2 regions of the Stenotrophomonas sp. 96582_Sma genome follow, and region 2 is predicted to be linked to the other one. Evidence: riboswitches for the same ligand, from Rfam matches in the RefSeq annotation. Region 2 holds a riboswitch; the other holds the start of a gene.
The links. A riboswitch is a leader RNA that binds a small molecule or an ion and turns the genes downstream of it on or off. The one in region 2 is predicted to bind glycine.
Positions count from the first base shown of each region.

Region 1: another riboswitch for glycine. It lies ahead of gcvP (aminomethyl-transferring glycine dehydrogenase); the one in region 2 lies ahead of ACZK2R_RS21040 (trimeric intracellular cation channel family protein).

Region 1 is NZ_CM151122.1:3,629,622-3,637,159, forward strand. Features, by position in the region: gene ACZK2R_RS17020 (siderophore-interacting protein) at 1-549, opposite strand, end outside; gene ACZK2R_RS17025 (multidrug effflux MFS transporter) at 692-1,918, opposite strand; glycine riboswitch at 2,218-2,320, shown strand; gene gcvP (aminomethyl-transferring glycine dehydrogenase) at 2,383-5,250, shown strand; gene ACZK2R_RS17035 (VOC family protein) at 5,343-5,753, opposite strand; gene ACZK2R_RS17040 (amino acid permease) at 5,857-7,224, opposite strand; gene ACZK2R_RS17045 (AraC family transcriptional regulator) at 7,306-7,538, opposite strand, start outside.
Region 2 is NZ_CM151122.1:4,479,715-4,487,252, forward strand. Features, by position in the region: gene ACZK2R_RS21015 (NYN domain-containing protein) at 1-41, opposite strand, end outside; gene ACZK2R_RS21020 (NAD(P)/FAD-dependent oxidoreductase) at 165-1,445, shown strand; gene ACZK2R_RS21025 (hypothetical protein) at 1,545-1,982, opposite strand; gene ACZK2R_RS21030 (nuclear transport factor 2 family protein) at 1,987-2,418, opposite strand; gene ACZK2R_RS21035 (GIY-YIG nuclease family protein) at 2,490-2,765, opposite strand; glycine riboswitch at 2,806-2,895, shown strand; glycine riboswitch at 2,909-3,012, shown strand; gene ACZK2R_RS21040 (trimeric intracellular cation channel family protein) at 3,097-3,714, shown strand; gene ACZK2R_RS21045 (MdtA/MuxA family multidrug efflux RND transporter periplasmic adaptor subunit) at 4,000-5,166, shown strand; gene ACZK2R_RS21050 (multidrug efflux RND transporter permease subunit) at 5,163-7,538, shown strand, end outside.

The DNA of each region.
Region 1 (7,538 bases), 850 kb from region 2:
CACTTCCAGCAGGGCCAGCGCGCGCGGCGGATCCACCATGGCAGCCAGTTCCTCGAGGATGCCGGCTACCGCAGGCAACGCGGTTTCATCGGCCACCAGCAGCACCTGGCCGACACCGACCGGTGGCTTCCACTCCCAGCCTTCGCTGCTCTCGGCGCAGTCGGCGTCCGGGGCCAGCAGCACCACGCGATCGCCCGGCCGTGCATGCATGGCCCAGCGCGAAGCGGGTCCGGTCACCCCGTGGATGACGAAATCGACGTCGACCTCGCCCTGCTCCGCACGCAACTGGCGGATGGTGTAGGTGCGCATCGGCGGGCGCTGATCGTCCGGCAGGGCCCGATAGCGTGGGTACCAGTCGTCACCGCTGGGGACCTGCGGCACCTCCTGGCCGGGCAAGGGGAAGAACACCTTGATGCGCTGATCCGGGCCTTCGGTTTTCATCCGCGTCACGTCGGCACCGGTGAACACCATGCGGTCCAGGGAAGGGGAAAGAACGCGGCGCTCCTTCAGCGCCACCTCGAACAGGCGGTAGGTCTGCTGCGCAGCCATGGGGGAACCTCATGCAACGACATCGGATTGGCTGGCTGTCGTGCATCCACGCACCGGCTGGCTGGAATGCCCAGCCTAGTCCGGTTGTCCGCGGCTGCAAGGATGTGCCGGCATCCCCGTCCGCCCTACCCCTGCGCGCTGCTCAATGGCCCGTGCAGGCTGCCTGCGCCGCGCGCTCGCGCTGGTGTTCCCAGTACCAGAACACGAAGCCGGCGCCGAAGAACGCGGCCTGGCCCAGGGCCAGGTGCAGCGGGCTGGCGCTGAGCAGCGGCGACACCACGCCGGCCACCACGGTACTGATCATCAGCTGCACGAACGCCTGCAGCGACGAGGCCAGGCCGCGCTGGTGCGGGTACATGTCCAGCACCGCCAGCGCCAGGATCGGGAAGATCAGCGCCATGCCCATGCCGCCCAGGAAGATCGGCAGCACTGCCCACGGCAGCACGAACTGCGGCGACAGCGCCACGTAGCCGACGTTCAGCAGCACCGACAACGCGCACAGGCCGAACCCAATGGACACCTGGCGGGTGGGCGTAGTGTGCCCAGCCATGCGCCCGGACAGGAACGAGCCGGTGGTCATGCCACCGATGGTGGGAATGAACAGCCACGCAAAGCCGCCCTCGCCCAGGTGCAGGTGCTGCATCACGAACACCGGCGCCGAGGAGATGTACAGGAAGATGCCACCGAAACCGATGCTGCCGGCCAGCGCCAGGCGCAGGAAGCGCGGATTGAAGCCGATGCGTACGTAGTCACGCATCAACGTGCGCGGCGACAACGGCACGCGTGCTTCGACCGGATGGGTCTCCGGCAGGTAGCGCGCAGTGGCCGCCAGCAGGACCAGCCCGAACACCACCAGGAACCAGAAGATCAGCGGCCAGCCGGCGCCACTGAGCAGGATCCAGCCACCGATGATCGGCGCGATGGCCGGGGCGATACCGAACAGCATCGACACCTGGCTCATCAGCCGCTGCGCGTCGTGGCCGTGGTACAGGTCGCGGATCACCGCGCGGCCGACGATCATGCCGACACCCGCCGACAGGCCCTGCAGCGCACGGAACGCCAGCAGCGTGGTCAGGTCGGTGGACAGCGCGCAGCCAACCGAAGCGCCGACGAACACCACCAGGCCACCGAGGATCACCCACTTGCGGCCCCAGGCATCGGACAGCGGGCCGTGCGCCAGGCTCATCAGGCCGTAGAACAGCAGGTACACGCTGATGGTCTGCTGCACCGCCACTTCGTCCACCGCCAAGCGCTGGGCCAGCTGCGGGAACGCCGGGAAGATGGTGTCGATCGAGAACGGACCGAACATGGCCAGACCGGCGAGCAGCAGGGCCATGCGGCGGGTGGAGGGAGCAACAGCGGCGGTCATGGGGAAGGCGTCCGGCAGGGCCATGCGCGGCACGCACGGCGGGCGCCGGTCCCCTTCTGCAGGGACGGCGCCAGATGAATTCGGGTATCCGCTCATCATAGGTGGGGATTGCGCCCGATGCCATGCAGCGGTGCACAAAACGCACGACATGGCCATCGGCCATTCAGGCGCGGCGGCCATGTCTGGAGGCGGCCGGCGGGCCCGCAACGGGCTATAATCAGCGGGCAACACGGTGGGAGAAGCGGAACACCGCTGCCGAAGGCGCAACGCCCGTAATCGCTCAGGCCCGATACCACCCGTAACAGAACTCTGGAGAGACCGGTTCGATCCGGCGCCGAAGGGGCACGAAGCTGCGGTCCGCCGCGCTTTTAAACTCTCAGGCAAAAGGACAGAGGGGCGCCCCGCAGACCGCCGACCGGCGGCTTGTGCCCGTGCGTGTGCCCTTTCCTGACGGATCCTTCGCCATGTCCCAGAACACCCCTTCCCTGCGTGAGCTCGAGCACCACAATGCGTTCGTCGAGCGCCACATCGGCCCCAACGACGCCGAGATCGCGCAGATGCTCGATGTCGTCGGCCACGCGTCGCTGGATGGCATGACCGATGCCATCGTACCGGCCAAGATCAAGTCGCCGGCGCCGCTGGCGCTGCCGGAGTCGATGACCGAAGTGCAGGCACTGGCGAAGATCCGTGCGATCGCCGACAAGAACACCGTGCTGCGCAGCTTCATCGGCCAGGGCTACTACGGTACCCACACGCCGAACGTGATCCTGCGCAACATCCTGGAAAACCCGGCCTGGTACACCGCCTACACCCCGTACCAAGCGGAAATCTCGCAGGGCCGCATGGAAGCGCTGATCAACTTCCAGACCCTGTGCGCCGACCTCACCGGCATGGAAATCGCCAACGCCTCGCTGCTGGACGAAGCCACTGCCGCCGCCGAAGCGATGACCCTGGCCAAGCGTTCGGCCAAGTCGAAGTCGGACACCTTCTTCGTGCACGACGCCGTGCACCCGCAGACGCTGGAACTGCTGCGCACCCGCGCCGAGCCCATGGGCATCGTGCTGCGCGTGGGCACCCCGGCCGAAGCGCTGGAAGCGGAAGCCTTCGGCCTGCTGCTGCAGTATCCGGATACCTTCGGCCAGGTCGGCGACTACAAGGCGCTGGTCGATGCCGTGCACGCACGCGGCGGCCTGGTGGCCGTGGCCACCGACCTGCTGGCCCTGACCCTGCTGGCCGCCCCGGGCGAATGGGGCGCGGACATCGTGGTCGGCAACAGCCAGCGTTTCGGCGTGCCGTTCGGCTTCGGTGGCCCGCACGCCGCCTTCATGGCGTGCCGTGACGCCTACAAGCGCTCGATGCCGGGCCGCCTGATCGGCGTCTCGATCGACGCGCAGGGCAACCCGGCCTACCGCCTGACCCTGCAGACCCGCGAGCAGCACATCCGCCGCGAGAAGGCCACCTCCAACATCTGTACTGCACAGGTGCTGCTGGCGGTGATGGCGTCGATGTACGCCGTCTACCACGGCCCGGAAGGCCTGACCCGCATTGCCCGCCGCACCCATCGCCTGGCCTCGATCCTGGCCGCAGCGCTGCGCAATGCAGGCGTGCAGGTCGGTGGCGACTTCTTCGACACCCTGCATGTCACCGGCGTGCACGCCGATGAGATCCACGCCAAGGCCCGCGCCGCCGGCTACAACCTGCGCGCGATCGACAGCGACTCGGTCGGCATCAGCCTGGACGAAACCACTACCCGCGCCGACATCGTCGCCGTGGCTGCCGTGTTCGGTGCCTCGCTGGACGTCGACGCACTGGATGCCAGCACTGCCGATGCGCTGCCGGCCGGCCTGCTGCGCCAGTCCGCGTTCCTGACCCACCCGGTGTTCAACACCCACCATAGCGAGCACGAGCTGCTGCGCTACCTGCGTTCGCTGGCCGACAAGGACCTGGCAATGGACCGCACGATGATCCCGCTGGGCTCGTGCACCATGAAGCTCAACGCCACCGCCGAGATGATTCCGGTGACCTGGCCGGAGTTCTCGCAGATCCACCCGCTGGTGCCGGCCGACCAGGCGCTGGGCTACAAGGAACTGATCGACACGCTGGAAGCGATGCTGGTGGAATGCACCGGTTACGACGCGGTCAGCCTGCAGCCGAACTCCGGCGCGCAGGGCGAGTACGCCGGCCTGCTGGCGATCCGCGCCTACCACCGCTCGCGCGGTGAGGAACATCGCGATATCTGCCTGATTCCGGACTCGGCGCACGGCACCAACCCGGCCTCGGCACAGATGTGCGGCATGAAGGTGGTGGTGACCAAAACCGATGCCAACGGCAACGTCGACGTCGAGGACATCCGCCTCAACGCCGAGAAGTACAGCGACCGCCTGGCCGCGATCATGATGACCTACCCGTCCACGCACGGCGTGTTCGAGGAAGAGGTGGTGGAGATCTGCGAGATCATCCACAAGCACGGCGGCCAGGTGTACACCGACGGTGCCAACATGAACGCCCTGGTCGGCGTGGCCAAGCCGGGCAAGTGGGGTTCGGATGTTTCGCACCTGAACCTGCACAAGACCTTCTGCATCCCGCATGGCGGTGGTGGCCCGGGCGTCGGCCCGTGCGCGGTCAAGGAGCACCTGGCGCCGTTCCTGCCAGGCAAGCTGGGTGACAACGGCCCGGTCGGCATGGTCAGCGCGGCCAGCTTCGGCAGCGCCTCGATCCTGCCGATCAGCTGGATGTACATCGCGATGATGGGCCGCGACGGCCTGCGCAAGGCCACCCAGGTCGCGCAGCTCAACGCCAACTACATCGCCAAGCGCCTGGCCCCGCACTTCAAGACCCTGTACACCGGCCGCAACGGCCTGGTGGCACACGAGTGCATCCTGGACGTGCGCCCGCTGGAGAAGACCAGCGGCATCGGCGCCGAGGACGTGGCCAAGCGCCTGATCGACTTCGGCTTCCACGCCCCGACCCTGAGCTTCCCGGTGGCCGGCACGCTGATGGTCGAGCCGACCGAGAGCGAGTCGCTGCACGAGCTGGATCGCTTCATCGACGCGATGATCCAGATCCGCGAGGAAATCACCGCGATCGAAGACGGCCGCCTGGACCGCGAGGACAACCCGCTGAAGAACGCGCCGCATACCGCGACCGCGGTGACCGCCAGCGAGTGGACCCACGCCTACCCGCGTGAACTGGCTGCGTTCCCGCTGCCGAGCCTGAAGCTGCAGAAGTACTGGCCGCCGGTGGCACGCGTGGACAACGTGTACGGCGACAAGAACGTGATGTGCGCCTGCATCCCGGTCGATGCCTACAAGGATGATGAAGTCGAGGCGTGATTCCTCGCTGCATCGGTAAAGAAAACGGCCCGCGCAAGCGGGCCGTTTTCATAAGCGCGTGTGGACCAAGGTCCACACCCACAAACATCCGATCACGGATCCGGCATCTGCCCCAGGCTCAACTGCCACGATACGCCGAAGCGGTCCTGCACCCAGCCGTAGCGGTTGCTGAAGTCATAGTCGCCCACCGGCATCAACCAATGGCCGCCCTCGCCCAGCACGCGTGCGGCACGTTCGAACTGCTCGGCGCCGGAACACTCGACGAACAGCGAGATCGACGGTGAGAAGGTGAAATCGTGCACGTCCAGGCTGTCGAAGCACAGGTAGTGGGTTCCACCGAGCAGGAAGATGGCCTGGCGGACCTGCCCGGGCACGCCGGCACCGGCGCCGTCCGGATGGCGCTGCATTGCCAGCAGGCGGAAATCGGCGAAGGCCTCGGCATACAGAGCCAGGGCCGCTTCGGCCTGGCCGGTGAACATCAGGAAGGGGCGGCTGCGCAGCATGCGGTACTCCTGGTCGACGGGCCGCGGGCGGCCCACACGATCAGGATGGCACGGCGCATGTGCAGCCCCCGTGGTAGTGCCGGCCGCTGGCCGGCAGCTTCAGTCACGCCTCGCGCATGCGCCGGGCGATGGCGCTGCTGGCGGCGATGGTGGCAGTCAGTGCCACCATCGACAGGAACTGCAGGCGGGTGTGCGACTCGCTCAGCAGCAGGCCGAAGATCAGTGCCAGGATCGCCAGCGCACAGACGGTCAGCCACGGGAATCCGGCCATGCGGAACGGCAGGCGGGTGCCGAGGCGGTCGGCCCGGCGGCGCAGCACCAGCTGCGAAACCAACGACAGCGTCCAGACCAGCAGGCAGGTGGAACCGACGATGTTCAGCAGCACCGGCAGTACCCGGTCCGGGAACAGCAGTTCCATCACCGTGGCGGCAAAGCCGAACAGCACGCTGGCCAGCACGGCGATCACCGGTACCTGGCGCGGGTCGGTCCAGCCCAACACGGCCGGGGCTTCGCGGCGCTGCGCCAGCGAGTACATCATGCGCGAGGCGCCATAGAGGTTGGCATTGAGCGCCGACAGCAGCGCGATCACGGCGATGAGGGTGATGGCCGTACCCGCGCCCGGGATGCGGGCAATATCCAGCACCGCAGCGAACGGCGACTTCAGCGCCTCGCTGGTCCATGGCACCACGGCGATGATCACGCTCAGCGAGCCGATGTAGAACACCAGGATGCGCCAGGCCACGGTGCGGATGGCACGGGCAATGCTGCGCTCGGGATCTTCGGTTTCGGCCGCAGCGACGGCTACGATCTCGGTCCCGCCAAAGGCAAAAACGACAACCAGCAGTGCCGCGCCAATACCGGCCAGCCCCTTCGGCGCGAAGCCGCCATGCTCGGTGAAGTTGCTCAGGCCCGGCGAGGTCACCTGCGGCAGCCAGCCCATCAGCAGCGCCACGCCGATGGCGATGAAGGCCAGGATCGCCACCACCTTGAGGATGGCGAACCAGAATTCGAACTCGCCGAAGTTCTTCACTCCCAGCAGGTTGATCGCGGTGAAGAACAGCATGAAGGCCAGCGCCGCCATCGGTACCGGTATCGCCGGCCAGACCGTGGCAAGAAGCCCGGCCGCGCCTACCGCCTCGGCGGCGATCACGATCACCAGCTGCACCCACCACAGCCAGCCCACGGTGGCGCCGGCGGTGGCTCCCATGGCATCAGCGGCATAGACCGAGAACGCGCCACTGGTCGGCTTGGCCGCCGCCATCTCGCCCAGTGCGTTCATCACGATGATCACCAGCGCACCAGCGACCAGATACGACACCAGAACCGCCGGGCCGGCCGCCTGTACACCCACGCCCGAGCCGAGGAACAGGCCGGCGCCGATGGCGCTGCCCAGGCCCATCATGATCAGCTGGCGGGGCTTGAGCGAGTGCCCGAGGCGGGACGGCGAAGCGGTCGGAATCGAGTTGGGCATCGGCAGGGCTGGCGGCGGCTACAGGGGCGACACCTTACCCTGTCCCGTGCCCACGGGGATAGGCACAGCGCAGCAGGCGGCTCAGGCCAGCGCCGGCTCGCCGACGTTGCCACCAATACGGGCGCGGTAGGCGCGCGGCGAGAAACCGGTTTCAGCCTTGAACTTGCGGGTAAAGGCGCTCTGGTCGCTGAAACCGCAGGCCTGGCCGATGCAGGCGATGCTGTCGTCACCGTGCAGCAGGTGCATGGCCATCTGGATCCGCAGCCGGGTCAGCACCTGCTGCGGGGTCATCTGGAACACCTTGCGGAAGCTGC
Region 2 (7,538 bases):
GCGTCGATCAACAGGGCGATGCGCTTTTCCGGTTCGCTCATGGGCTCCTCACGGGCGGTTGCCTGAACCCGAGTATCGCCGATCCATGCGGGCGCTGACGTGACAGGGCGCCATCGTGCGAAGATGCCAGGCGCTTCCCCCAATGCCCCCACTGGAGTGAGTCGATGAGTCGCGAGCGCGTTCCCCACCTGGTTGTTGTCGGCGGCGGTTTTGCCGGCCTCTGGGCCACCCGTGCCCTGGCCCGCGAGCGCATACGCATCACCCTGGTCGACCGCCGCAACCACCATCTGTTCCAGCCACTGCTGTACCAGGTGGCCACCGCCGGCCTGTCCGCGCCGGACATCGCCGCGCCGCTGCGCCACATCCTCGGCCACCAGCGCAATGTGGAAGTCCGCCTCGGCGAAGTGGTGACCATCGACAAGCAGGCCCGGCAGATCCGCATGGCCGATGGCAGCACGCTGGACTACGACAGCCTGCTGCTGGCTACCGGCGCCACCCACGCCTACTTCGGCAACGACCAGTGGGCCGATGATGCGCCCGGTCTGAAGACGCTGGACGATGCCATTGCGTTGCGCCGCAAGCTGCTGCTGGCGTTCGAGCGCGCAGAGGCGGAACCGGACCCGGCGAAGAAGGCCGCATGGCTGAGCTTTGCCGTGGTTGGTGGTGGACCTACCGGCGTCGAACTGGCCGGCACTCTGGCCGAGATCGCGCGGCATACGCTGCGCAACGAGTTCCGCCACATCGACCCGGCCAGCGCCAAGGTGCGGCTGGTCGAAGCTGGCCCACGCGTGTTGTCCTCGTTCCCGGAAGTGCTTTCGCTGAAGGCGCGCCGGCAGCTGGAAAAACTGGGAGTGGAAGTGCTGACCGGTACCCCGGTGAGCGACATCGACAGCCAGGGCTTCAAGCTCGGTGAGCATTTCGTGCCGGCACGCACGGTGGTCTGGGCCGCCGGTGTGGCCGCTTCACCCCTGGCGCGCACGCTGGACGTGCCGCTGGACCGCGCCGGCCGCGTGCAGGTGCAACCCGATCTCACCCTGCCCGGCCACCCGGAACTGTTCGTGGCCGGCGATCTGGCCGCACTGAACCAGGCCAACGGCAAGCCGGTACCCGGCGTGGCCCCTGCCGCCAAGCAGATGGGCAAGTACGTGGCCGAGGTGATCCGCGCGCGCCTGCACGGCAAGGCAGTCCCCGGACCGTTCAAGTACGCCGACTTCGGCAACCTGGCCACCATCGGCCGCATGGCCGCGATCGTGCACCTGGGCCGGCTGCAGTTGTCGGGCATCCTGGCCTGGTGGTTCTGGCTGGCCGCGCACGTGTTCTTCCTGATCGGCTTCCGCAACCGCATCGTGGTGCTGCTGAACTGGGCGGTGGCGTACTGGAGCTACCAGCGGAGCGCGCGCATCATCTTCGGTGATGATCAGGAAGACCGGCGACCCCGACGGTAGTGCCGGCCGCTGGCCGGCTGCTGCGCGGTCGGATCCCTTTCCGCAGGAAAGGGCTCTGACCCCGTCAACACCATCCACGCATGGCGTGGATCTACCGGTTCATCGGGCCACCCGCCGTTTCGACCAGGTGCGGCAGAAATCCTCCTTCCTCGCGGCATCAGCAATCTGCGCGGTACTCCAATGCCGGGTGATCCAGATTGTCAGTGCGGTACTGCTGAGATGCCAGCGCAGCATGTCGTGCCTTGGCTGCCGCATCAGGTGGCGGCGTGCAACCCAGAACGCTTCGCGCTCGACATCAGTCGCCTTCTTCAACGCTTCAGGATCGAAGAACCGCGTCGTGAAGCTCCATGGAGTCATCGGCTGGTATCCCGCCCGCGGTTCGCTGCTGCACGCGGCCACACCACTGGGCGTGCGGTCGGCCAAGTTCGGCCGGCCTTCCACCAGCGCCAACCCGAGCAGGTACAGCAGGCCAGGCAGCAGCGCGATGCCGGCGACCAGCATGACGACGCAGATCCATGCTTTGCCGGCGGCACGCATCGCTCTACTGCGCCTTTGGTTTCGCGTACCACAGTGCGTTGACGATGACCCAGCGCTGGTCGAAGCGCCCCATGTGGAAGTAGTCGACGAACCACGGGGTTTCCAGTCGCACCGAGGCGGCGTTGCCGGTCACGTCCAGCACCGTGCAGCGGCGGTCCCATTGATCCTTCGGGGTCTTCAACGCGCCCTGCTTCGTCAGCGCCACCAGTTCTTCCTTCGACATGCGGCGCAGGCCCAGGCGTTCGTCGGGCGTATCGCCGAGGACCGCGCGCTTGGCCAGGTCCGGGTGCAGGGAGCGGGCGACGCGCTGCGGGTCGGCTTCCAGCTGGCCGTCGACGTAATCGTGGCAGGTGGCTTCAATGGCCTCGAGGGTGGCCGGATCGGCAGTGGGGCTCGTTGCTGCGGAAAGAGCGAACAGCAGGGCAATCGCGGACATCCGGGTCTCCAGGGCTGGGCGCGGGGTGATCATGGCATGGGCCAAGTGGCCCATCCACGCATGGCGTGGATCTACAGAAGCGTCTCGGCCGGTTCCTGCAGCCAGGCCAGCTTGCGTTCGCGCGGCTGCTGCTTGAGCTGCCACTCGGCCCGCGAGGCGGCAGCCCGGTCCGGGTACTCGCGCACGGCCAGCACGCGCAGCGGCGGCCGCGCCCGGGTGTAACGCGCGCCCTTGCCGGCCTGGTGGGCGGCGAAGCGCGCGTCCACGTCGGTGCTGATGCCGGCGTAATAGCTGCCATCGCGGCATTCGAGCAGGTACAGGAACCACGGGCGGAGGGACGGGGCCATGCCCGGATTATGCCGTGCTGCACTGCAGCGGATATACTGGCGCCCGAATGCAGGAGAGAGGCGCCGCGCTGGCGCCCGCCGAAGGCGCAGGCTCCCATGATCGCTCAGGCCGGTGGGCTGGAATCCCACCAACCATGCATTCGACTCGCCGAGCTGGAGAGAGGTCACCGGGCACGCCCGGGACGATCCGCCGAAGGGGCACGCGGCCTACGCCGCTGAACTCTCAGGCAAAAGGACAGCGGGAGCGGCACCGGTCATCGTCATCCCGTCATTGCGCAGGCAGTGGCGGTAGTCGCGCATGGCCGGCCCCACCGCGCCCGGAGCCTGTCCCATGCTGCTGTCCATCATCTACCTGATCGCCATTTCCGCCGAAGCCATGACCGGCGCGCTGTCCGCCGGCCGCCGCCGCATGGACCTGTTCGGGGTGGTCATGATCGCCTGTGTCACCGCCCTCGGGGGCGGTTCGCTGCGCGACATCCTGCTCGGCCACTACCCGTTGGGCTGGGTGAAGCATCCCGAGTACCTGGGCTTCACCGTGTGCGCGGCGCTGATCGCCACCTGGGTGGCGCGCTGGATGCACCACTTCCGCCGCACCTTCCTGGTGCTCGATGGCCTGGGCCTGATCGCCTTCACCCTGATCGGCTGTTCGATCGCGCGCGAGGCCGGCCATGCCATGCCGATCGTGCTGATCGCCGGCATGCTGACCGGCGCGTTCGGCGGCGTGCTGCGCGACATTCTCTGCAACGAGGTGCCGCTGATCTTCCAGAAGGAGCTGTACGCGATCATCGCGCTGCTGACCGGCGCGGCCTACCTGTTGCTGCTGCACTGGGGCGTGGCCGACGCCACCGCGATCCTGTGCTGCCTCGGCGGCGGCTTCGCGCTGCGCCTGCTGGCGATCCACTACCGCTGGGAAATGCCGAAGTTCGTCTATCACGACGAAGTGCATTGATTGTTTGTCGGTAGTGTCGGCCGCTGGCCGGCAACACGGCACACGCCCGCAGATTCCGGCAGGTTGCCGGCCAGCGGCCGGCACTACCGAATGCGCTGCATGACCATGGTCATACGGCATTGGCCGGGGTGATTGGCTACCATTGTCACCCCGTCGCTGCCGCGACGGCATCCAGCCACGCCGCGCCCGCGGCCCCGCCAGACAACTCCCTCCCCGCTGCCCGTGGTGCCGTGAACGCGCCGACGGGCCCGCATGTCCCTGCGCGCGCAGGGCGCAGGATGCCCCATGTCTGTCGCCGAAAATTCCCGCTTCCGTCGTGCCCGCCTGTTGTGGGCGGTGCTGGCCATCGCCCTCGCCGCCCTTCTGGCGTGGTGGCTGTGGTCCCGGAATGGTGCCGGCAGCAGCGACGATGCACCCGGCAAGACGGTGCCCGTGCGCATCGCCCGCGCCAGCGCCGAGCCGCTGGTGCTGCGCCTGAAGGCGGTCGGTACGGTCACCCCGCTGCACAGCGTGGTGGTACGCAGCCGCGTGGATGGCGAACTGCTGCGGCTGCATTTCCAGGAAGGCCAGCAGGTGAAGGCCGGCGACCTGCTGGCGCAGATCGACCCGCGCCCGTATGAGGTGAAGCTGGCACAGGCCCAGGGCACGCAGCAACAGAACCTGGCCGAGCTGGAGAACGCAGAACGCCAGCTGCAGCGCTACCGCGAACTGCAGAAGCAGAACTACGTGTCCGGGCAGGAACTGAGCGACCAGCAGAGCAAGGTGCGCCAGCTGCAGGGCCGCCGCCTCAGCGATCAGGCGTCTGTTGATGAAGCGCGCCTGCAGCTGCAGTACACCCGCATCACCGCGCCGGTCAGTGGCCGCGTCGGGCTGCGCCGGTTGGACGTGGGCAACCTGGTGCGCGCCAGCGATGCCGAAGGCCTGGTGACGCTGGCGCAGACCGCGCCGATCAGCGTGCTGTTCACCGTGCCCGAACCCGAGCTGCCTGCGCTGCTCGATGCCGTGCAGGCGCAACCGGCACTGGCGGTGGAAACCTGGGACCGCGAAGAACGCCGGCAGCTGGCCCGCGGCTCGCTGTCCAGCGTCGACAACCGCATCGATACCACCACCGGCACGTTGAAACTGCGTGCGCACTTCGACAACCACGATCTGGCGCTGTTCCCCAACCAGTTCGTCAACGTCCGCCTGCAGCTGGGCGAGCAGCCCGCGCTGCTGATTCCCGATGCCGCCGTGCAGTTCGGCAGCCAGGGCAACTACGTGCATATCGTCGACAAGGACAGCAAGGCACAACGCCGCACCGTGGTGCTCGGTCCAGCCGATGATGGACGCGTGGCCGTGCGCTCCGGGCTGGCCGCAGGGGACAAGGTGGTGATCGAAGGCATCGACGGGCTGGAAGACGGCACGGCGGTGGAGATCATCACCGAGGAGGCCGCGACCAAGGCCGGCGCATGAACCTCTCGCGCCCGTTCATCCTGCGCCCGGTCGCAACGACTCTCCTGATGGTGGCGCTGCTGCTGTCCGGCGTGCTGGCCTATCGCCTGCTGCCGGTGGCGGCGCTGCCGCAGGTCGATTACCCGATCATCCAGATCACCACGCTGTATCCGGGGGCCAGCCCCGAACTGACCACACGCACCATCACCGCACCGCTGGAGCGCCAGCTCGGCCAGATTCCCGGCCTGAAACAACTGTCGTCGACCAGTTCCGGTGGCGCCTCGGTCATCACCCTGCAATTCGGGCTGGAGGTGTCGCTGGGTGTGGCCGAGCAGGACGTGCAGGCCGCCATCAACGCGGCGGGCAGCTTCCTGCCCGGGGACCTGCCTGTGCCGCCGGTGTACCGCAAGGTCAACCCGGCCGACACCCCGATCCTGACACTGGCGGTGACCTCGCAAGGACTGTCGCTGCCGCAGGTGCACGATCTGGTGGATACGCGCATCGCCCAGCGCCTGGCGCAGTTGCCCGGCGTCGGCCTGGTCAGCCTGGCCGGGGGCCAGCGCCCGGCGGTGCGCATCCAGGTCAATCCGGCGGCGCTTGCCGCCAACAACCTGGGCATGGACCACATCCGCACCGCCATCGCCGCCGCCAACGTCAACCTGCCCAAGGGTAGTTTCGACGGCCCGATCCGCGCGGTGATGCTCGATGCCAACGATCAGATGCGCAGCGTGGATGAGTACCGCGCCCTGGTACTGGCCTGGCGCGACGGCGCGCCGCTGCGGCTGGGCGATGTAGCCACCATTACCGATGGCGCCGAGAACCGCCAGTTGGCTGCGTGGAGCGGTACCACGCCGGCAGTACTGGTGAACATCCAGCGCCAGCCCGGCGCCAACGTGATCGCCGTGGTCGAGCAGGTGCGTACGCTGCTGCCGCAGCTGCAGGCCACGCTGCCCGCCGGCGTGCAGATGAATGTACTGAGCGACCGTACCGAATCGATCCGCGCGTCGGTGCGCGGCGTGCAGAAAGAACTGGTACTGGCCATCGGCCTGGTGGTGCTCGTCACCTGGGTGTTCCTGCGCAATCTGCCGGCCACGCTCATTCCCAGCGTCGCGGTGCCGCTGTCGCTCATCGGCACCTTCGCGGTCATGCTGCTGGCCGGCTATTCGCTCAACAACCTCACGCTGATGGCGCTGACCATCGCCACCGGCTTCGTGGTGGACGACGCCATCGTGATGCTGGAGAACATCGCCCGCCATCTGGAGGAAGGCGAAAGCCCCCGCGATGCAGCGCTGAAAGGCGCAGCCGAGATCGGCTTCACCCTGGTGTCGCTGACTGTTTCGCTGATCGCGGTGCTGATCCCGCTGCTGTTCATGGCCGACCTGGTGGGTGCACTGTTCCATGAGTTCGCAGTGACACTGGCGGTAGCCATCGGCATTTCGCTGGTGGTCTCGCTGACGCTGACGCCGATGCTGTGCGCGCGGTTCCTGAAGCCGCACGCGAAGACTGCACATGCGCCCGATGTCTTCGACCGCGTCATCGGCCTCTACGACCGCCAGCTGCGCTGGGTGCTGCAGCGCCAGCCGCTGATGTTGCTGGCCACCGTTGCCACCCTCGCACTGACCGTGGCGCTGTACTTCGCCGTGCCCAAGGGTTTCTTCCCGGTGCAGGATGCCGGCCTGGTGCAGGGCATCAGCGAAGCGCCGCAGGCGATCTCGTTCCAGGCCATGCGCGAGCGCCAGCAGGCACTGGCGGCGGCCATCGAAGCCGACCAGGCGGTGGCCAGCGTGTCGTCCTACATCGGCGTGGACGGCAACAACGCCACGCTCAATACCGGCCGCCTGCTGATCGAGCTGAAACCGCACGGCGACCGCGATAGCGCCGCCGTAGTGATGGCGCGCCTGCAACAGCGCGTGTCGAAGATCCCCGGCATCACCCTGTACCTGCAGCCGGTACAGGAGCTGGGCATCGAAGACCGCATCAGCCGCACCCAGTACCAGTTCACCCTGACCACGCCGGATCTTGAAACACTGGAACGCTGGACCCCGAAGCTGCTGCAGGCGCTACGCCAGCAACCTGCACTGCGCGATGTCGCCAGCGATCTGCAGATGCAGGGCCGGCAGGCGCGCGTGGCGATCGACCGCGATGCGGCGGCGCGCCTGGGCGTAAGCGTGGAAGCAGTAGCCGATGCGCTGTACGACGCCTATGGGCAGCGCCAGATTTCGACCATCTTCACCCAGGCCAGCCAGTACCGGGTGGTGCTGGAGGCCGATCCTTCACGACAGCCCGGGCCGGAGGCGATCACGGGCCTGCGTGTGCGCAGCAGCAGTGGGCAGACCGTGCCGCTGGGTGCGGTGGCACGCGTGGATCTGGGCCCGACCGCCCTGCTGCGCAAC